Regions from separate parts of the Shewanella sp. NKUCC01_JLK genome, predicted to be linked through region 1. Evidence: predicted binding sites of a transcription regulator. Region 1 holds the regulator's gene; each other region holds the start of a gene.
The links. Region 1 encodes sigma-54, which starts transcription at its own class of promoters, with help from an activator protein. Its sites were predicted from a motif close to GTTGGCACGNNNNTNGNNT; they were not measured.
Positions count from the first base shown of each region.

Region 2: a site for sigma-54 is predicted at 2,626-2,644, ahead of flgF (flagellar basal-body rod protein FlgF). Genes of this name have one in related genera too.
Region 3: a site for sigma-54 is predicted at 3,309-3,327, ahead of KO537_RS04730 (flagellar assembly protein FlgT). Genes of this name have one in related genera too.
Region 4: a site for sigma-54 is predicted at 2,449-2,467, ahead of KO537_RS03570 (P-II family nitrogen regulator). Genes of this name have one in related genera too.

Region 1 is NZ_JAHKRD010000020.1:14,343-19,644, reverse strand. Features, by position in the region: gene lptC (LPS export ABC transporter periplasmic protein LptC) at 1-460, shown strand, start outside; gene lptA (lipopolysaccharide transport periplasmic protein LptA) at 447-1,001, shown strand; gene lptB (LPS export ABC transporter ATP-binding protein) at 998-1,729, shown strand; gene KO537_RS19095 (RNA polymerase factor sigma-54) at 1,837-3,315, shown strand; gene hpf (ribosome hibernation promoting factor) at 3,344-3,631, shown strand; gene ptsN (PTS IIA-like nitrogen regulatory protein PtsN) at 3,634-4,077, shown strand; gene rapZ (RNase adapter RapZ) at 4,074-4,928, shown strand; gene KO537_RS19075 (HPr family phosphocarrier protein) at 4,915-5,190, shown strand.
Region 2 is NZ_JAHKRD010000003.1:178,962-184,263, reverse strand. Features, by position in the region: gene KO537_RS04805 (flagellar basal body P-ring protein FlgI) at 1-349, opposite strand, end outside; gene flgH (flagellar basal body L-ring protein FlgH) at 361-1,035, opposite strand; gene flgG (flagellar basal-body rod protein FlgG) at 1,047-1,835, opposite strand; gene flgF (flagellar basal-body rod protein FlgF) at 1,846-2,589, opposite strand; gene flgE (flagellar hook protein FlgE) at 2,763-4,124, opposite strand; gene flgD (flagellar hook assembly protein FlgD) at 4,207-4,977, opposite strand; gene flgC (flagellar basal body rod protein FlgC) at 5,002-5,302, opposite strand, start outside.
Region 3 is NZ_JAHKRD010000003.1:169,982-175,283, forward strand. Features, by position in the region: gene KO537_RS04710 (ketoacyl-ACP synthase III) at 1-302, shown strand, start outside; gene KO537_RS04715 (hypothetical protein) at 333-593, opposite strand; gene KO537_RS04720 (6-hydroxymethylpterin diphosphokinase MptE-like protein) at 590-1,879, opposite strand; tRNA gene KO537_RS04725 (tRNA-Arg) at 1,931-2,006, opposite strand; gene KO537_RS04730 (flagellar assembly protein FlgT) at 2,062-3,228, opposite strand; gene KO537_RS04735 (FlgO family outer membrane protein) at 3,508-4,140, shown strand; gene KO537_RS04740 (LPP20 family lipoprotein) at 4,137-4,589, shown strand; gene KO537_RS04745 (flagellar protein FlgN) at 4,717-5,142, opposite strand; gene flgM (flagellar biosynthesis anti-sigma factor FlgM) at 5,145-5,302, opposite strand, start outside.
Region 4 is NZ_JAHKRD010000002.1:288,125-293,426, forward strand. Features, by position in the region: gene KO537_RS03555 (hypothetical protein) at 1-157, opposite strand, end outside; gene KO537_RS03560 (hypothetical protein) at 285-623, opposite strand; gene KO537_RS03565 (ammonium transporter) at 802-2,052, opposite strand; gene KO537_RS03570 (P-II family nitrogen regulator) at 2,063-2,401, opposite strand; gene KO537_RS03575 (hydrolase) at 2,746-3,288, shown strand; gene nrfA (ammonia-forming nitrite reductase cytochrome c552 subunit) at 3,439-4,842, opposite strand; gene narQ (nitrate/nitrite two-component system sensor histidine kinase NarQ) at 5,068-5,302, shown strand, end outside.

The DNA.
Region 1 (5,302 bases):
AAAAGATCAAAATACCCCAGATTTCATCGTTGAAGATCTGCGCAGTGTTGAGTTCAATGAGCAAGGACTAGTGAATAGCCGTGTGACGGCGAAACACATGGAACATTATGATTCAACGAATCAAACTTTCTTTACTCAACCTGTTTATCTTGTTTATCCAGACCAAGGTAAAGCACAATGGCAGCTCAGGGCAGATCAGGGCAAGCTAAACAAGGAAACTGGCAAGGTTGTATTAGAAAATAATGTTATTATCGATGCCATTAGCCCAGAAGAACCGATTCAGACCTTGTCCACCAGTTATCTGGAACTCGATCTCAACACTATGATAATGACCTCTGACCGTACCATTTACGTCACAGGGAAAGATTTTAATATTCAAGGCCAAGGCCTTTATGCCGACCTCAACGCGCAAGAAGTGCAATTGACCAGTCAGGTAGTAGGAACATATGAAGCAAAATAACGTATTACTTGCCAGCCTAATGCTAATTATGAGCATGAGTGCTTTCGCGAAAGTGGGCGACTTAAAGCAAGAAGTCAAAATTAAAGCTGTGAGCCAAACTGCGGATATCAAAAACAACCAGATTATCTTCTTTGGTCCGGTGGAAGTTACCCAAGGCTCAATAAAAATCCAAGCAAATGAACTGCGTGCATTTTCCGCTGAAGGTGAAAATAGCAAAACTTTAGTCGCCACAGGCAACCCTGCTACGTATAGCCAGATATTAGACGATGGCCGTCCTGCATCGGCTAGCGCGAAAGAAATTCGTTACGATATGGCAAGCCGCACCTTAACTCTGAAAGGTATGGCGTCATTAGATCAAGCAGGTAGCCAAGTTACAGGCAATTTAATCCGCTATAACATGATTCAACAGAAATTGATGGCCGAGAGTACTGGCAGTGGTGACGATCGCGTAATCACTATTATTCAGCCTGAAAACTATCAAGATGATGCTAAATCAGACGCTCCGGCGGATAAACCTGTAAAAAAGCAGGACTCTAAATGACCCAAATCACCTTAAGAGCACAAAATCTGGCGAAAAGTTACAAGAGTCGCCAAGTGGTTAAAGACGTCAGTCTGACGGTAAAAACCGGTCAAGTCGTTGGCCTACTCGGTCCAAACGGTGCAGGTAAAACCACGACCTTTTACATGGTTGTCGGGCTAGTGAAGAGCGATAAGGGACATATCTTTATCGACGATGATGATTTAACCGCAGATCCTATGCATCTGCGTGCCCGCAAAGGCATAGGTTACTTACCGCAAGAAGCCAGTATCTTTCGTAAGCTAACTGTTCATGACAACATCATGGCCGTACTGCAAACTCGTAAAGAACTTAAAAACGAAGAACGAGAAGAAGAACTAGAACATCTGCTCGAAGAGTTTCATATCACCCACATCCGTGACAGCCAAGGCATGTCATTGTCGGGTGGCGAACGTCGTCGCGTCGAAATTGCGCGGGCTTTAGCCGCTAATCCTAAGTTCATTTTGCTCGATGAACCGTTTGCCGGCGTCGATCCTATTTCGGTTATCGACATCAAGAAGATTATCGAACAACTCAAAAGTCGCGGCCTTGGCGTACTGATCACAGACCATAATGTCCGCGAGACATTAGATGTATGTGAACATGCTTATATTGTGAGTCACGGAAACCTGATTGCCGAAGGAACTCCAGCAGAGATCTTAGACAATCAGCAAGTTAGGGCTGTGTACTTAGGTGAACAATTCAGGCTATAGTTAATCGAGCGAAGCCAATGGAGGCAATTTATACCGCCATTGGGCTTCACTCAAGATAATAATAAGCGACCTCATCCAACAATAATAACGTAGGGATCAGCGGTAACATGAAAGCGTCACTCCAGCTCAAACTGGGTCAACAGTTAACCATGACGCCACAATTACAACAGGCCATACGTCTGTTGCAACTGTCGTCATTAGAACTGCAGCAAGAGATCCAGCAAGCATTAGATTCTAATCCCCTTCTCGAGCTGGAAGAGGATCAATTCGACGCCACTAAAACCCCTGTAAACCAAACGCTATCCGATACGGATTTCAGTGAATCTAGCACTCTGCCACCAGAAAAAGACAGCTCCACCATAGACACGGCAGAGTCGCTAACCAAAGAATCCATGCCCGATGAGCTCCCCATGGACACCACATGGGATGAAGTGTTTACCGCCTCCCCAAACTCAGGCCCCGGCGGCAGTCGTGAAGACGATATGCCCTTCCAAGGCGAGACCAGTGAAGGTTTGTACGAACACTTAGAATGGCAAAAAAACCTCACACCGTTTTCTGAAACCGATTTAGCCATTGCCACCGCCATTATTGATGCAATCGACGATCAGGGCTATCTCACCCAAAGCACTGAAGAAATTCTCGAAGCCATGGGCAATCCTGAAGTTGAGCTTGACGAAGTCGAAGCCGTACTCAAGCGCATTCAGCATTTTGATCCCATAGGCGTTGCCGCCCGCGATTTAAGTGAATGCCTGCTGATCCAACTGTCGCATTTCGCCGCTGATACTCCCAACCTAGAAAACGCCCGTATGCTGATCAAAGATCATTTAGATCTGATCGCCGCCCGTGATTTTAGGTTGTTGATGCGTAAGACTAAATTAAAAGAAGATGAATTAAGGGATGGTATAGCACTCATCCAAACCCTCAATCCTCGCCCAGGTTTGTTGATCACGCCCAATAATGACGAATACGTTATCCCAGATGTGTCTGTGTCGAAGAAAAATGGCCGCTGGGTCGTTGAGCTTAATCCTGACTGCATGCCCAAAATCAATGTAAATCAACATTATGCTTCTATGGCACGCAGCACAAAAAACCAAGCCGATAGCCAATTTATTCGCGGCCATCTGCAAGAGGCTAAATGGTTTATTAAGAGTCTAGAAAGCCGTAACGACACTTTGCTTAAAGTTGCTAATTGCATAGTGCAATATCAGCAAGGTTTCTTTGAGTATGGTGAAGAAGCCATGAAGCCTATGGTGCTTAACGATATTGCTGAAGCGGTAGAAATGCATGAGTCCACCATCTCACGGGTCACAACTCAAAAATACATGCATACCCCTAAGGGACTTTTTGAACTAAAATACTTCTTCTCTAGCCACGTCGGGACTGACGATGGTGGTGAGTGCTCATCCACAGCAATCAGAGCCTTTATAAAGAAACTGGTGGCAGCGGAAAACCAGAAAAAACCATTAAGCGATAGTAAGATGGCTCAACTTCTGGCAGAACAAGGGATCAACGTAGCCCGCAGAACCATTGCGAAGTACCGAGAGGCTATGCTTATTCCACCTTCTAATCAGCGTAAAAGTTTATAACCTACAGTGGATATCGGAGGACGTTTCTATGCAAATAAACCTAAGTGGGCACCATATCGAAATTACCGAATCGTTACGTGCATATGTAGAAGAAAAGTTTTCAAAACTTGAACGCCATTTCGAACAGATCAATAATGTGCACGTTGTGCTCAATGTTGAGAAAATGCAACAGATTGCCGAAGCGAGAATAAACCTCATAGGTGGTGAAGTTTTTGCTACTTCAGAGCATGCTGACATGTATGCCGCTATAGACGCCCTGATTGACAAGCTTGACCGTCAGGTTATTAAACACAAAGAGAAGTTAACAAAACACTAATAATGGAACTTTGTACCATACTGCGGCCGGAGTGCACTACCTGCGCCACTCCGGGCAGCAAGAAAAAGGTACTGGAACTCATCAGCGACTTAGTCGCTGCCCAGTACCCGACCCTCTCATCTCAAGAGATATTCGAAAGCCTAGTGGCGCGCGAAAAGATGGGGAGCACAGGTATAGGTAACGGCATCGCCATTCCACATGGTCGACTAGCCGATATAGATCAGCCCATTGCCATACTCATTAAGTGTGAAGAGCCGATAGCATTTGATGCTATCGATAAGCAACCTGTTGATATTTTATTTGCACTACTGGTGCCTGCAGACCAATGTCAGCAGCACTTAAGTACCTTGTCTTGCATGGCCGAAAAGCTGAGCGACAAGCAAATATTAAAGCAATTACGCAAGACGCATGATGAAACGGAACTCTATCAGGTAATCACTGGATGAAACTGGTCATAGTGTCGGGCCGCTCAGGCTCAGGCAAATCTGTCGCCCTTAGGGTACTCGAAGATCTCGGCTATTATTGTGTCGATAACCTTCCCTTGCCATTGATTGGCAGTTTGCTTGAGCAACTCAAAGGCAGTAACGATCTCGTCGCCATCAGTGTCGACGTGCGTAACATGCCTGAGCAGGATAAGGTCTTAGTAAAACAACTCGCTAGCCTACCTCCAGATACTGAGTTAACGAGCTTCTTCCTTAACTCCAGCGATAAAATTCTGCTCAAGCGTTACAGCGAAACCCGCCGTTTGCATCCTTTGTCGAAGAGCCGAGTCTCTTTGCAAGAAGCGATAAAGCTGGAGGGGAAACTGCTCGAGCCTATGTCAAAACTGGTCGATCACTACATAGATACGTCGAATTTGAATATCTATGATTTAAGCGACCAAGTCCGACAAATTCTCCTTGGTAGTGTCGATAAAGAACTCGTGATCAACTTCGAGTCCTTTGGCTTTAAGCACGGAATGCCCACCGAAGCCGACTTTATGTTCGATGTACGCTTTCTACCTAATCCCCACTGGGAGCTGGCGCTGCGGCCATTGACTGGTTTAGATGAACCCGTAGCTGAGTTCTTAAATCGCCAACCACTGGTCAATAAGTTCATCTGGCAAATCGAAAATTTACTGGAGACTTGGCTGCCGCACCTTGAGCGTAACAATCGCAGTTATTTAACTGTGGCCATTGGCTGCACAGGTGGACAGCACAGATCGGTTTACGTCGCAGAGCAATTGGCCAAACGCTTTAGTAACGGTAAACATAAAGTGTATGCCCGTCATCGAGAGCTCAACAATGCCAAAGCTTGAACGTCAGATAACTATCTGTAATAAGCTCGGTTTACATGCCCGTGCCGCCACTAAGTTGGTGGTACTGGCTTCCGAGTTTGATGCGACCATCACCTTAATCCAAGGCGATAAACAAGCATCGGCCGCCAGTGTGCTTGGCTTGCTGATGCTTGAAACTGGTATGGGTAAAACCATTAAGCTGATCGCCGAAGGCCCAGATGCAGAGCCGGCTCTCGATGCCATTTGTGCCTTAATCGACGCTAAGTTTGACGAAGCCTGTTAGTTTCACTTCACACTAAGCACTTCATCGTTAGTTTCACTTCATGTCTAGTTTAAAAAACTTGTCATTCAGACATGGCAAAACATTTGTCGCTCGACGATACAAGCTACTGGCG
Region 2 (5,302 bases), on a different contig from region 1:
CACCGCGTAAGCTTTTGGCTTCACCTAAGCTAGATACCGTCACGTCAAGATCTTGACCAGGTTTGATAAAGGCGGGCATATCCGCGTGTACGGCTACCACTGCAACGTTTTTAATTTTTGGTTTGACGTTGTCAGGAAGATTAATCCCAAAGTTTTTGAGCATAGTCATAAAGGTCTGCTCGGTATAACTGGTTTTTTCCCCCGTTCCCGGCAAACCGACCACTAAGCCATAACCAATCAACTGGTTACTACGCACACCTTGCACATTGGCAATATCTTTAATTCGTTCAGCCTGACTAGGTAGAGAAAACACTAGCATGGCAACGGCTAACACCAGTTTATATTTCATGATACGACTCCTTAGAAGGGCCACCAGTCGCTCATAAAGAACTGGCTTAACCAGCCCACTTTTTGAGCATCTGCGAAAGTGCCTGTGCCACTGTATTGGATACGGGCATTAGCCATTCGCGTTGAATCGACAGTGTTATCGGGTTTAATGTCCTGCGAGCGAACGAGACCAGTGACACGAATAAACTCATCACCATTATTAATTGAAATCCATTTTTCGCCACGGATCACTAAGCTGCCGTTGTTTAGCACTTGCATCACGTTTGCCGAGATGCTGCCATCTAGACTATTGCTCTGATCCGCATCCGATTCACGCTTAGTGTTCATGCTATCTTTGTAACGCAAATCAATTGGCACTCCGCCAATGGACACATTACTACCACCTGCAAAGATGGGATCTAAGCTCATGTCTGAACCTTTTTTGATCTGATTGCCTGCACTCTTCTTAGCTTGAGTCGATTCCTTCAATACGATAGTGATAATGTCACCGACTTTGTGGGCGCGTATATCCGAATACAAGCTAGATGCTTGGCTGTCTTGATAAATAGAGCCAGTTGCGGCAATTTTTGTCGGCGGTGCCTCTGGGTATACCGGCGCGTAAAAGGGATCATCCGCAAGGGGTTTCTTTTGCGTCGAGCTACAAGCTGCAAGCAATAACGCGACGGCCAACACAAGATATCTAGCCATGATGTTTGCCTCTATAAATTCTGAGTCACATAAGACAGCATCTGATCTACCGCTGAAATCACTTTTGAGTTCATCTCGTAAATGCGCTGACTTTCGATAAGGTTCACCAGTTCCTCGGTCACGTTCACGTTAGAGGTTTCTAAGGCGCCTTGACGAATAGCACCCATACCATCTAACGAAGCGGTACCTTGAATTGGTGTGCCGCTCGCACCGGTTTCCGTATATAAGTTTTGTCCCATAGGATCTAGACCCGATGGATTAATAAAATCCGTCATAGTCAACTGACCCACGACTTGGTTCTCAGCGGTACCCGGCGTTTTTACTGAAACTTCACCCTCTGCTGAAACGGTAATACTGGTCGCATTATCAGGAATAGTGATCGCGGGTTGTAGCAAATAGCCAGAACCTGGCGTCACAATCTGACCCGTATCGTCTAGGGTAAACTGACCATTTCGAGTATAAGCAGTGGTTCCATCAGGGAGCTGGATTTCAAAAAATCCAGGACCTTCAATCATAAGATCCAGCGAGTTATCCGTCGTCAGCATGTTACCCTGAGTAAACATTTTTTGAGTGGCGACGACTTTCGTACCCGCACCTATGTTTAATCCGTTGGGTAGCTTAGTGTTAGATGCACTAACACCACCTGCTTGGTTAACTGTTTGATAGAGTAAATCTTCAAATACTGCGCGGCTTTTTTTGTAGCCCACAGTGCTAGCGTTCGCTACGTTGTTTGAAATCACTGAAATATCAGTTTGCTGTGCGTCTAAGCCAGTTTTACTAATCCATAACGCCGGATGCATAATCTATCTCCTAACTAATACGCATTAATGAAGATGAAGCGCGATCATTCTCTTCCGCGGTTTTCATCATCTTGACTTGCAATTCAAACTGGCGCTGAAGATCAATCAAAGACACCATTTCATCAACAGGGTTAACGTTACTGCCCTCTACGGCACCACTTTCAACTGCGACGAAAGGGTCAGCTGGTGCTGGTTCGCCTGACATTTGTCGAAATAATCCATCTTCACCACGCATCATCTGCGTATTGCCGGGATTAACTAACTTCAATCTAGCCACTTCTTCTATCACTTCAGCAGTCGCCCCCTGAGGGCGAACAGACACTATGCCATCCTGTGAAATTGACACTTTATCAATAGGTAATGGCAGCACTATCGGGCCAGCGTCCCCCATCACGGGATTGCCTCTGTCGTTATACAACATGCCCGTCGCATCGAAACTGAGACTACCTGAACGGGTATAAGCTTCACTGCCATCTTTCGCCTGAACGGCAAACCAGCCATCGCCTTTAATGGCAACATCGAGATCCCGTCCAGTGGTTTTTATCGGACCAGAGCGAAAATTAGCTGACGGAGATTCTGTCATCGCAAACACCCTTGAAGGCAACCCTTCACCGAAGGCTTGCATCGATCTGGCCTGCGCCATATCTGATTTAAAACCATCGGTATTAGCATTGGCTAAGTTGTTCGCACGGAGTGCCAGCTCATTCATATTTTGCTTAGCGCCACTCATGGCGACATAAAGGAATTTGTCCACAGACTGCTCCGTCAAATTTTCTACATGACAATATCCAAGCAAGCATCATGCCAACAAAAAATAACGTTTAATTTACTGATAGAATTGAAAAATATGAAAATGAAGTGATTTGACGGCAGGATAAAGGCTAAGTGTTGCCACTGGCGGCAACACTTAGTTAAATAAAGTAATGATTAGCGGATTTGTAATACGGTTTGTTGCAGCGTGTTATTCACTTCAAGCGTACGAGAGTTCGCTTGGAAGTTACGCTGCGCCGAAATTAAATCGACCAGTTCAGTCGTTAAATCGATGTTCGATTGCTCTAACGCCGATGAACTGATGCTACCAAAAGTTCCACTATTTGCCTCACCCGCTAACGCTGGACCTGAAGCTAAACTGGCTTTCCACGACGTATTACCCACTTGCGTTAAACCTTGTTCGTTAGCAAAACGAACTAAAGCAACCCGTGCTAAAGGCACGGTTGAACCATTAGAATAACTCGCGGTCACTAAACCATCTTCGCCGATTTCAACGTTAGTTAAGCGACCTACAGTCGTACCATCTTGCGTCAACTCAGTTGCACCAAAAGGAGCAGCATATTGCGTTGGGGCATTAAACTTCACAGTCAACTCTTGAGTACCATCGGCACCAGGCCCTAAAACACCCGCACCACTGACGCCCAAAGCCTCAGTCTTGACTATAGCAGGATCACTACCAGTGTAGACACCAACAGAATTGAACTTGAGTACAGAGCCTTTCCAACCACCAGCAGTTTGAGCCGTGCCCGTTGCATCAGGTGTACCATCGCCGGTGGTATCTGTTTGATAAGTACCAGCAGGACCGGCTAGATCGACTTGTTTTCCATCAACAGCATAGTAAGCCACCCAATTGTTCTCACCATTGTACGAACCATCTTTGGGCTTAACAAAATAAGTGGTCATAATATGTGGCTCACCGAGTGAGTCATAAATTGTCATTGATGTAACGTTATTGTAGGTTTTTGCATCTAGAGGATCGAATGCCGCAGGGTCGAGTGCACTTTCCTTAGCATTTAAGTTCATTTGTAAAGTAACATTCTCAGTCTTTACAGGGCTACCCGCAGTGTCTGGTATTTGTACCGGCTTAGCCGTCGTTAAACTCACTGATGTTGAGTTCCCATCTTTATCCACTGGGAAAGTTTGCAAATAATTACCAGCAGAATCAACCATGTAATTATTTTTATCGACCTTAAATGCTCCTGCACGGGTAAACGAGTGGTCTAATGTACCCAGTTCAGAGGCAGTAACGAAAAAGCCACCACCTTTAATCGCCATATCAAGGGAGTTATTCGTCAACTGTAAACTACCTTGATGGAATTGCTGTGCCACTTGACTCGTAGCAACACCACCACCGACAGCAGTTTTAGCATTTGAAAAAATAGAATTAGCGTAAACATCCGCAAATTCAGCACGGGATTCTTTAAAGCCAATGGTGTTCGCATTAGCAATGTTATTCGCCGTAGTGTTTAAATCTTTCTGCGCAGCAGAAATGCCACTCAATGCAATGTTAAACGACATAATTCACCTCTACACTTGACTCAATTCATTTATGAGCGACTTGCGCCCAATTCGGATGCTGCAAAAATTCTTTTATGCAAACTTAGGTTTCAGACACAGCTAACACATCGGTTAACTTGATGCCCATACCGCCTCTCAAGTTAAGAATCGCGCCAGTACTGGCCGTACCGAGAGAAACGCTGGTCACATGAGCATAGGTCGAGACTGGCAATTCTTGGGATTTTCCATCCACTAAACCACTCGCCTTGATCGTATAGTTACCTGCGGTTACAGGGTTTCCATCTTTATCGAGGCCATCCCAGTTAACATCGACATTGCCCCCCTTACTGCCATCAACTTTAAAGGTGGTCACAACTTGGCCTTTCTCATCCTCAACACGTACAGTAACTTCAGGAATTTTAGCTGGCGTGCTAATCACACCTTTTATTGTTGGGCTTTCAGCTGAAATGTTACCTGTATCAGTTGGGATCAACACCTTGCGACCAACAAGTCCTGATGCCTGTAATGCTTGGCTTGATGTCATAACACCGTTTAAATTAACGATTTCTTTATTCAACTTACTAATACCATCAACCGTCGAGAATGATGCCATCTGCGCAATCATTTGGTCGTTGTCGACGGGCTTAAAGGGATCTTGCATCGATAACTGTTGGCTTAATAACGAGAAAAAGTCATCTTGAGTTAACTGCTGGCTTTTTGCTTCCGGTACTATTGACTCTTTTGGCAAACGTATGCCATCAAGAAACGGATTACCCGTTGAGCTGGTTGATGAATTCGTCGTAACGGCATTTGGCTGACTCTTATTTTGAGCCGTCTGCGCCGACGCTTGGTTAATTTGATTAATGAGGCTCACAGCTTACCTCCTAAGTAACACATGTTATTTACCCATCCCAAGTGTTTGTTGCAGCATAGACTTAGCTGCTTCAGCGACTTGAACATTCATTTGATATGAGCGCGAAGCAGAAATCATATCTGCCATTTCTTCCATGACATTAACATTCGGTTTATAAATAAAGCCGTCCGCATCCGCCATTGGATGATCGGGCGAATATTCTTTCAGTAGTGGTTTATCACTTTCTACAATGCCTTTTACCGCAACGCCTTGAGAAGCTTGTTGCTGACTTTGGGCTTTAGCCATTTCGGCTTCAAAAATGGGATGACGGGAACGATAGGTCTTA
Region 3 (5,302 bases), on a different contig from region 1:
GGCAGATCAGTGATGTTGATTTTTGTATTATGCACCAAGCAAATGAAATGATGTTGAAACGTTTAGGGGATAAAATGGGATTTACAGATAAGCAATTAGTTATATCAATGGGTGAAGTTGGCAATACTAGCTCTGCATCAATTCCTCTAGCGCTTTGCTTAAGTCTCTCTAAAGATTTAACAAGAGTAAATAACAAGTTACTACTTTCAGGATTTGGAGTGGGTTGGTCTTGGGGGAGTGTTGCTTTGACTCTTGATAATTTAACTGTTTGTCATTTGCTGGATTTATCTATCGACGATTAACCGAGAATAAAGATCTAAAATGATTTAGATCTAGTCGTTTTTTAAAATAGATGGAATATCAAATTCCAAATAATCAGCAAGCGAAAGCCAATCGAAGCGTTCCTGAGCTGCTAACATTGCTGGAAAAAAAAGAGTCATTTCATTCTCTTTGATTGAATTGTTAAGCATTGGCTCTAACAGGTTAATACACTCTCGAAATTGTACCGATCCTTCAGCCTCTTTTCCTAACCGAAATTTATGTGCTGCTGAAATTAATAAGCTTATAAGTGGTTGGTTTTTTTGGTCTTTCATTGTGAAAAATCCTTGTATTGTGCACCATGTATTCTCGCCCCATTTAAACTTGATTGGTAAAACTTGATATTTTTTTTAAGTTTTATATATTTTTCAAGACTACGTAAATAACCCCTAAAGTTTAAATCTGTTGGTACTCTTTCGCCATGCCCGTTAATTAACCAATGTTTGGCATTTTTGATTTTTGGCCCTAAATGGCCATCAGGCCAAAACGCATGAGTTTTATTATTCGTATAGCAGAAGTCACAGCCAAAGAGTGATACTTGGTATGCTCCTAAATAAACAGCAAGATCGATTGCAGGATGGACTACACTACCATTAGTAAATAGTCTCAACTTAGGATATTTATTTGCTAGCTCATCATAGAGGTGACTAGTAGAGTATGCACTGTATTTTGCACCTTTCCATTGTTCGATTATCTGAGGATTGATCTTGGGGAAATAAACTAATATGACATTTTCCGTATGTTCCATCGGGAAATGATCTGGTCTAATATTAGGATCAATACTTAGAATTATGTCAGGTATTATATTATGTTGGAATAAAGCCTTAAATGCCGTATCTACAGCAATAATAAGTGGTTTTGAGAATTTAGATTTTTGAGTGAGCTCAAATAAATAGGGATAATGATCTTCAAGTGTTGGGCCAGATGCAATAACTACGCAGTTAGCATTATGATGAGTGTTTAACAGAAGTGATGCATCGGGGTCATTGAGTAAGTTTGGAATATTTGCATTTAATCTTGCTAACGAAACTTCATCAATATTATGTTTTTGATTCGCAAAATTACGGTTAAGCTCATAAACCAGTAAATCTCGAGTGATTGCATTCTCATTACTGGTTAATACTAAATCTGGTGTTATTCCAACATAGGGTAACACAAGCCTACTCTCGGCGCGTTCTTTTAAGTTAACATTCGGATGACTTAACCATTCGCTTTGATCTGTGTAACTGATGAGGAGGGCAAAAACGCTGAGATTTAAAATGCAAACATCAATTGAAAGATACTGTGGATTATCGATAAGTAAACTTGGTACATCTCCCATCCCGACACCGTAGACGGTTACGTGAGTTGCATCTGCAGGTAATGTACTGATAAAGAGCCGTGCTTCGGCGATGCGGTCATGACGGCTGCTGAGTTGAATACCATTAACACTGATAGTTTGATTGCGACCGTTGACAAGGTGGGCATCTAATTCATTGATGGTTTGGCTTTTGACCGCAGCGGCTACGATAGGCCAACGCTTAACGATAATATTGAGATTAGACGCAAACAGCTCGGTCATTCCGTTTCTCCGGAAGATTTCTGGGAGTTTGATATCACCAAGGTCACTATCTGGTCTCTCCACAGGGACTCGAACCCCGATCGGCCGCTTAGGAGGCGGCTGCTCTATCCTGTTGAGCTATGAAGAGACGACAGTGATTATACTGGTTTTATCTTTGATTAAAAGGCTTATGATTTAGTTGCTTAAATCTTAAGCGCTATGTCGTTTATCTGTACATTGTAGGCGGCATTTTGGTCTACAAGGATTGCGGTGGCGCTTTCTTCGCTTACTTGCTCAATTTTTACCGTTGCACGACTTTTGGTCGCGACGGCGCGCATTTCATTGAGTCTATCGGGTAAGTTTTGTTGTAATACTACTTGGAATTTATCACCGACACGAATGCCATGTTTACGGCCTAGATTTAATATAATCCTGTCTGCTTGTCGGCTAACGACTTGGCCAAGTAATGGCCTGCAATTAAGTGTGCTGTCTAAATCTCGGGTAGCTTGCAATATTAATTGAGTAATACTTTTTCCATAGGAGGAACGCCAGAATCTATTACTGTTGGGAGCAATGATAGCCTGTTCTTCAAATTCCCATGGGGCCGATGTGCTGTAGCTTTTGCTCCAGACCTCTTCGCCACTGATCCCATGATAGAGGCTGAGTTTGAATTGAAATTGCCTTAGCGGAGCTTCATCCCAAAATCCTAAGAAGGTGGGTTGTACAGGCTCTATCGATATATCAATGATCTGCGGTTGAAGAATATATTGGCTGTCGGTAATTTCACTGAGCCAGCTTGGGAGTCGATAACCGCGAATATCCACTAGGTCTTGTTCAATATCGAGTCGCTCGTTAGCATGGATGTGACTAAAGCCAGTTGAAGAGTAATCTTCTATAGTGTTCCCTAACGCCTCTGAAATGACCTCTTCAAAGCCTGAAAGTTGTCCATATCTAAGCTGAGAACGATCTTTTATTTGTGTTTGAGGTATTAAAATAGCGGCCTTTAATTGGCCATTAGGACACTGTTGTGTTGGATCATCATTTAGATCGAGGCGTAGGGATACATATATTTTATTTCCCTGAATTTGTTCACTTACGAGTTGGATGTTTATGGCTTGGGCGTTGCGATTTATCGCAAAGTTATTTTGTGTGAGGTTACCATTAGAGGTTTGTTGCTCGCTGGATATTTGAATACCTGTGCTTAATGTCGCATAGCTAACAGCTTGATTAATTGCTTCTTCCCTTGCTTGAGCTGTATTACCATTGATAATAGTTGCTTCTCCGCTGGCTTCTATCCATTCGGCTCTGGTGGGCAAAGAAAGTAGAAAAAGGCTCAAAATGATGAGCGAAGCTGAACCTGGTATGTGCATCAATTCAATCCTTATCGCTAAGCTAATGGCGATATTACCAATCGAGCCAGTTTTCTGACTCTTAATCTAATACGACAATAAAGCAAATTTCGTGCCTGAGTATGAGAACTTTTGATAAAGTTTCCATTGTTACAGTCGATATACTGTGTAATAGAAGAATATTGTCGGACTGAGGTTAATATTGGTCCGAAGATTGCTGTTTTTGTTACTCATTAAAAATTTGAAGCTTAGAAAGTGAGTCACTTGACTGCCAATGCACCCATAGATGAGGTAAATCCAATGCTAAAGCGTGTGATTATTCCCTTAACATTGATAATGTTAGGTGGATGTGTAGCTAAACCGGTTACGCCGCCCAAACCGAGTTTAGTGGATGGCAATGGGTTGCCGCCAACGGCAGTGATTAACCATTTAGCACAGCGAATAGTGACTGAGCTCGTTAAGCAAAATGATGCTTTGCGTTCTGATCAACCTATCGTAGTTGCAACACCAGTATTAGTGGGCGATTTGAATGGCACTAATGCGTTAGCGCAACAGTTACAGCAAGGGTTAATGACGTCGCTCCATAGCTTTCAGTTTAATGTGGTGGATTTAAACTTAGCTGATGGCTTGAGAGTCACATCTGACGGGGATTTTATTTTGACGAGAGATTGGCAAAAATTGTCGAAAGATCTTCCTGTTGAACATCTTGTCGTTTCGACTATGAGCGTAGTAACCAATGGTATGGCGATCAATACTCGGATTGTGAACATTAGTAACAATCGCGTGGTATCGGCATCTCAAACTTTTGTGACTCAAAAAGAGTTGGCAAACTACATGCAGCCTTCGGAGCAAATTGTGTCACAAAATGGCATCTTATATCGTCAGGCGAGTCCGGGCATGAATGAAGTACGTGTCTTAGGAGATGGAAAATGAAACACTACCTTTTATTACTTATCACGGGGCTAATGCTAACTGGCTGCGCTGCTAAAGATAGATATGTGCAATGGGAAGATGTGCCGCCGCCGAGTTTTCCTAAGTTAACGGCTATAGGATATGCGCCCTTAGCGACTCAACCGGCTAAAGAGCAATCACAAAGAGTGTTGATGGCTATGCAGGCATCAAAAATTGTAGCTTATCGTGAATTAGCGGAACAAGTTTATGGGCAGAAAATAACGGCAAACAGCAGTGTTAGTGATTGGATGTTGACGGACGATAATGTCAAAGCGTCAGTTTCTGGCGTGATCCGCGGCGCACGAGTCGTTAAGAGTTATCCAGCAGGCGAGCATTATGTGACTGAGTTAGAACTTGATTTTTCACAGGTTTGGGCGCTTTATCAACAACAGAACCGTCCACAACGAGTGAAGGAAGTGACGTATTTCTAGCGTTTTTGAGAGTATGTTCAACAGCATGTATTGAGCCGCGTATTTACGCGGCTTTTCTTTTTGTACAAGACATTAATATCTCATCAGAGCTTAGAAAATAGAATGCTAAGTGGGAGTGATGTGCTTGTTAGGCCTTTAAATCATTGCCTAAACTTGAGATAGTCGAGGTCTTGCCTTTATCGTTATAGGTGAGGCTGGAGGCGTTTCTGCTGGCTTGTAAAGCTTGAGCAAAGCGATTTAAACTCGCTAAATTCATCTCAATTAAACTGGCATTTTGTTCGTTTAATTCTTTGCATTCAGTCAATGCGTCTTTGATCTCGGCCATTTTATGCACGAGTTCGACTTGCTGAGTGAGTAGCGATTTATCACTGTGTTTTGCCAGAATATCATCATTAGTCTTTAGTTCTTTCAGACATTGCGATTTTTCGTTAGCAAGGGAAAGCAGTAAATCGGCGTTTTGGTCAACCAAAGCGCCTTTTTCCTTGAGTATGATTTGCTTAAGAACAGCCAAATGGGCGTGTTGTAGATCTACCAGTTTAGCTATTTCAGTCATAGTTACTCTTTATTTAAGTCATTAAGTTCGGCTTCAAAACTTGCAATATTGGCAGCCAACTTTTCAGGGTCAATTTTATAGCGACCTTCGGCAATAGCTTGTTTGATTTCGGCTACTTTCTTTTGATCAACTTCAGGAAGGCTAGCCATTTTAGTCTGAG
Region 4 (5,302 bases), on a different contig from region 1:
AAGGAATATCGGCCACAGGGGTAAACAGTGAATCGGCAAGTAACGACTCAAGATCCGACGGATTAGGCTCAATGGTCGTCGAGCTACAAGCAAACAATTGACTGAATACAACGCTCAAGATCGTACTCAAGTATACGGCTCGGAATAGTTTCGACATACGCCCTCCCACACCATTAGCTCCTATTTGAGCTTATTACAAATGGCGAAAAAGACGACATAAAATGGTTACAAAAAATGATAATCGCGATCGATTGAAAATAATCGCAAATAATTTAATGAATTAACTATTGTGAAGGTCGGTCAACTTCTATGTATAACTCACGCTGCTGATAATGATACGGCCGATAGTTATGCTCTCCACAGGTAAAATGTCGATAGGGTTTCATGACCGTAACGCAACCTGAGGGTAAAGCCTGCAGAATTTGGATTTGCTGCTGGCGACGAAGCGACTCCTGCCATTCAAAATCCTTGAGCACTTGATCACGCACGGCAAAGGCATCGACAGGCTCACTTGAGCGATTAACGATCACTTCTCCTGCAAAGGCAGAAACCGATATCCAGCCAGAAATGACGATAAGACTTAATCGCGAAAATTGACCTATTGTTTTTATATTCAAGCTCATAGAACACTCCTTAATTTATACAAGAAAACAGAATTGCTCAGTAATTAAGCTTATGACCCTGTGCTTAAACTTCAATCACAGTGATTACCCATAAAAAAGCAGAGCCTAGGCTCTGCTTCACTATCCCTCGATCCAAGCTAAGCATCAAGGTGAATCACGTGTTAATGTGCAAGTTTAATCAGCCCGCATTTTTGACCGTAACAAACTCAGGATAGGCATCAATACCGCAGTCAGAAGCATCCATACCGTTGTATTCTTCTTCCTCAGTCACACGGATCCCCATGGTTATCTTAATCACATACCAAACTGCAAATGATGAGCAGAATACCCAAGTGAAAATGATCGCTGCGCCCGTCAACTGTCCGGTAATAGTTGCATTGGCATTGGATAATGGCACACACATTAAGCCAAGGAAACCAGCCACACCGTGTACTGAAATCGCACCGACGGGATCGTCGATCTTAATGCGATCTAAGCCCACTATCGAGAACACCACCACGCCGCCCGCCACTAAACCAATCACACCCGCCATTAACAATGAAGGCGAAAGAGGATCTGCCGTAATCGCCACTAATCCAGCCAAAATACCGTTAAGGATCATGGTCAAATCCGCTTTACCCCAAATCATCTTACACACGATAAGAGCAGAGATAGCACCAAAAGCCGCTGCAGTATTGGTATTCACAAACACTTTCGCCACTGAGCTTGCATTCGCCGCATCCGACACCATTAATTGCGATCCGCCGTTAAAGCCAAACCAGCCCATCCACAGAATAAACATACCTAAGGTTGCCATTGGCAAGTTAGAGCCTGGAATAGGATTCACTTGGCCATTAGGCCCGTATTTACCCTTACGCGCACCGAGCAATATCACGCCAGCAATCGCCGCGGTCGCCCCCGTCATATGCACAATACCGCTACCAGCAAAGTCTACAAAGCCCAGTTTAGCGATAAAACCTTGGCCCCAAGTCCAATAACCTTCTACTGGATAGATAACCGCTGTCATCACCACAGAGAAGAACAAGAAAGCCCACAACTTCATCCGTTCCGCCACAGCACCAGAGACAATTGACATCGCCGTTGCCACAAATACAACTTGGAAGAAGAAGTCAGATTCTAATGCATGGCTCGCATCTGCTGATTGCGAACCAATTAAGGTGCCAATTGACGGTAACCAGCCACCTTCAGTGTTATCCACATACATGATGTTATAGCCAACCAACAGATACATCACACAGGCAATCGCGTACAGCACAACGTTCTTAGTTAAAATTTCAGTGGTATTTTTAGAGCGAACTAAACCCGCCTCTAACATGGCGAATCCCGCCGCCATCCACATGACTAAAGCGCCAGAAATCAAAAAGTAAAAGGTATCGAGTGCAAAGCGTAGTTCAGTGACTGTGCCGCCTAATTTCGTTAATTCTTCCATTGTCAGCCCCTTATAGCGCTTCAGTATCAAGTTCACCCGTACGGATACGGATAGCATGTTCTAAATCAACGACGAAGATCTTACCGTCACCAATTTTCCCCGTATGGGCCGCAGTGGTAATGGCCTCAATCAACATGTCGAGATTTTCAGCCTTAGTGGCAATTTCTAGTTTTACTTTTGGCAAAAAATCCACCTGATACTCGGCGCCGCGATACAACTCTGTATGCCCTTTCTGACGGCCAAAACCTTTCACTTCGGTCACCGTCATGCCCTCAATACCAATTCCGGCGATAGCTTCACGGACATCATCCAACTTAAACGGCTTGATGATAGCGCTGACTAGTTTCATCCTGACCTCCAAAAACACGCGATTGTTATTAACTTGTATCAAAGGTAATTCAATCATTAGGCCAACAATTTAATCTATTGATTATTATTGGTTTAAATTTTTTAACACTATTTTTCAAGGTTAAAAATGCACCATAATCGAGCACTAACTGGTGCGATGCACTCTTTTAGTGAGCAGTTTAAGTGCGACAGCTATTCGACCTTAGGCCTATTGGTAACAAGGTTAAATTAGGGTCTACTGGGGGAAGCGTAAATCGAGATGAAATCTGAGCATCACAACACAAGCTCTTAGACAAAAGCGAAGATCATCACTAAGACAATCATCAAGCGCAGAAGGAAGGCCCGATGTTAAAACCAGAAGAATGTGTTCTCGTTATCGTCGATGTGCAAGGAAAACTTGCACAAATCATGGATAACAGTGACAAGCTGCATCAACAACTACAGACCTTAATCCAAGGCGCACAATTATTTGAAATTCCAATACTGTGGTTAGAACAGCTACCCGATAAACTCGGAGCAACTAGCCCTGAGCTGCAAACCTTACTTGCGAAAACCAGCTCCCCCATTGCCAAGCAGCATTTTAGCGGCTGGCACTGTGACGCGTTTGCAAAGGCATTAACTAAGACGAATCGCAAACACGTCATACTGGCGGGTATTGAAAACCATGTGTGTGTTTACCAAACCTGTTGTGACCTTATCGAACAGCAATATTCGGTGCATTTAGTCGCCGATTGCGTATCGTCACGCAGTGCTGAGAATAAACAACTCGGGATCCAAATGATGACGGCCAGAGGCGCCCTATTAACTAACGTGGAATCGCTATTATTTGAATTACAACATCAAGCCCAAGGCGAGCGGTTTAGGGCGTTATTAAAACTAATCAAATAACGATTTAGCCCGTGGTATTTGCCAGCATGACCAGCGCCTGACATTACTCGATATTTTTTTCCATAAAAAAGCCCCCGCTGAGTCAGCGAGGGCTTTTGTTTGCATGAGGGGTTAGCTCATATCGAAAACTCAACCGCGATTGATTAAAACCTACTTATAAGTGGCTTCGCGTTTTTTCGCTTCTTCATCCCACTTAGGTAATATGTCTTTCTTAAATGCTTCTTTCTCAGCATTCATCTTTTTCATGTCCATACCTAAGGCTGCTTGTGCTTTAGCTTTAGTAGAGATATCAGGAATCGCAACAGGATCTGTGATGCCTTTTTTACCGAGTAATTGCGCTAACTTCACACGAGCATCAGCAGCTTTACTTACCGAAGTTCCCAGAATACGCAATGCTTCATCCGGTGCGTGAGCTGCAACACCATGGGAAGCAATCGCTAAATCCCAACGCCATTGTGAATGGCGGATATCTGTTAGTATGGGTTTCATTTCTTCTTCAGTTGCGCCAGCTTTCCACGCAGCCTCTGCTTCAAAGTGTGCTTTGACTAATTGCTCTTCCGCTTTCAACTTCATTTCTTTGACTTTGGCTTTACGCTCATTAGTCACGCCAACCAAAAACTCTTTAGTCTGGCTATGGCAAGTTGCACAGGTTTCTTCAAAACGGTCGAATGGATTGCCCACTTTATGATCGGTAAACTTCTTACCTTCAGCACTGGTCACTTTTGGCATGTGACAGTCAACGCAACTCACATTATTCATGCCGTGAATACCCATTTTCCACGTTTCATACTCTGGATGCTGGGCTTTTAACATTGGTGTCTTAGAAAGGGCGTGTGTCCAATCAGAAAATTGGATTGAGTCATAGTAGACTTCCATTTTTTCAACTGTTGTACCCATATCCCAAGGGAATTTAACAAAATTCTTTTTGTCGTCAGTTTTCTCAAAATAATACTCAACGTGGCACTGAGCACATACCATTGATTCTTTATCTTGTTTAGACGCTTTGCTGAAAGGTGTACCTATAGCTTCAAAAGCACGGTCTGCATAAGGGCGTGAAATACGTAACTTTGGAGAGCTTTTTTCATGGCAATCACCACAACCAATGGTATTTGTCACTTCAGGGCCACCCTTTGACCACTTACCTTTGAAGTAACCATCTTCGCCTTGCTCTTCAATCAAGCGAGGTACATCAGGGCTCTTACAGCTCCAACATGCCATAGGCAATGGACCATCTTCCGCATTTTTCGGCGCACCAGTACGTAGGGTATTACGCACGTCGGTCACGGCATACATATGGCCGCGAGGAGCGTTGTAATCTTTTGCGAATGCATAGCCAGCCCACAGGATCACCATATTAGGATCCTGCCCAATCGCATCGACAAGTTCTTCACTCTTTGCGGTATCATGCCAGCTATTATATTGATTCTTAAATTTATCTTTATAAACTTCGTTGCGAGGCTCTGTTTTATCACTCGCCATTGCGCCCGCTGCCATGAAGCTGGCGGCAACCAGTGCACTCAGTGCAAAGGACTTACCTGTCATCTTCTTCATCATCTCATCTCCGTGTTGCATTATTGTTGTAAATCACGACATCTCCATGGTCAAACTTAGTGATTTAACCCTGCTAAAAATATACCTCTTAGGGGGTATCTAGGTTGAAGTTTGCGCTAGATCAAAATGTAAAGGTGTTGTTGTTCACATTTCTATACTTTTGTTAATGTATTACATTATTTTCTAATGTAAAAACCACTGCAAAGTGCCATAACAGCGGCCATCAAAATGAACAGCGGATTAATGAAACGAGGTAGTCTCACCTCAAAAATCTTAGGATTAATGTTAGTACTTATTCTGCTCTCTAGTAGTTTATCGACTTTTGCTATCATCAATTTGTCCTACAGCTTAGGCGACGCCAAGGCGATTAATGCCTCAGGGTCGCTGAGGATGCAAAGCTATCGGTTAATGTTTTACGCCAACTCAGGCAGTGATGCTGCGCAGGATAAAATCACCGAATTCG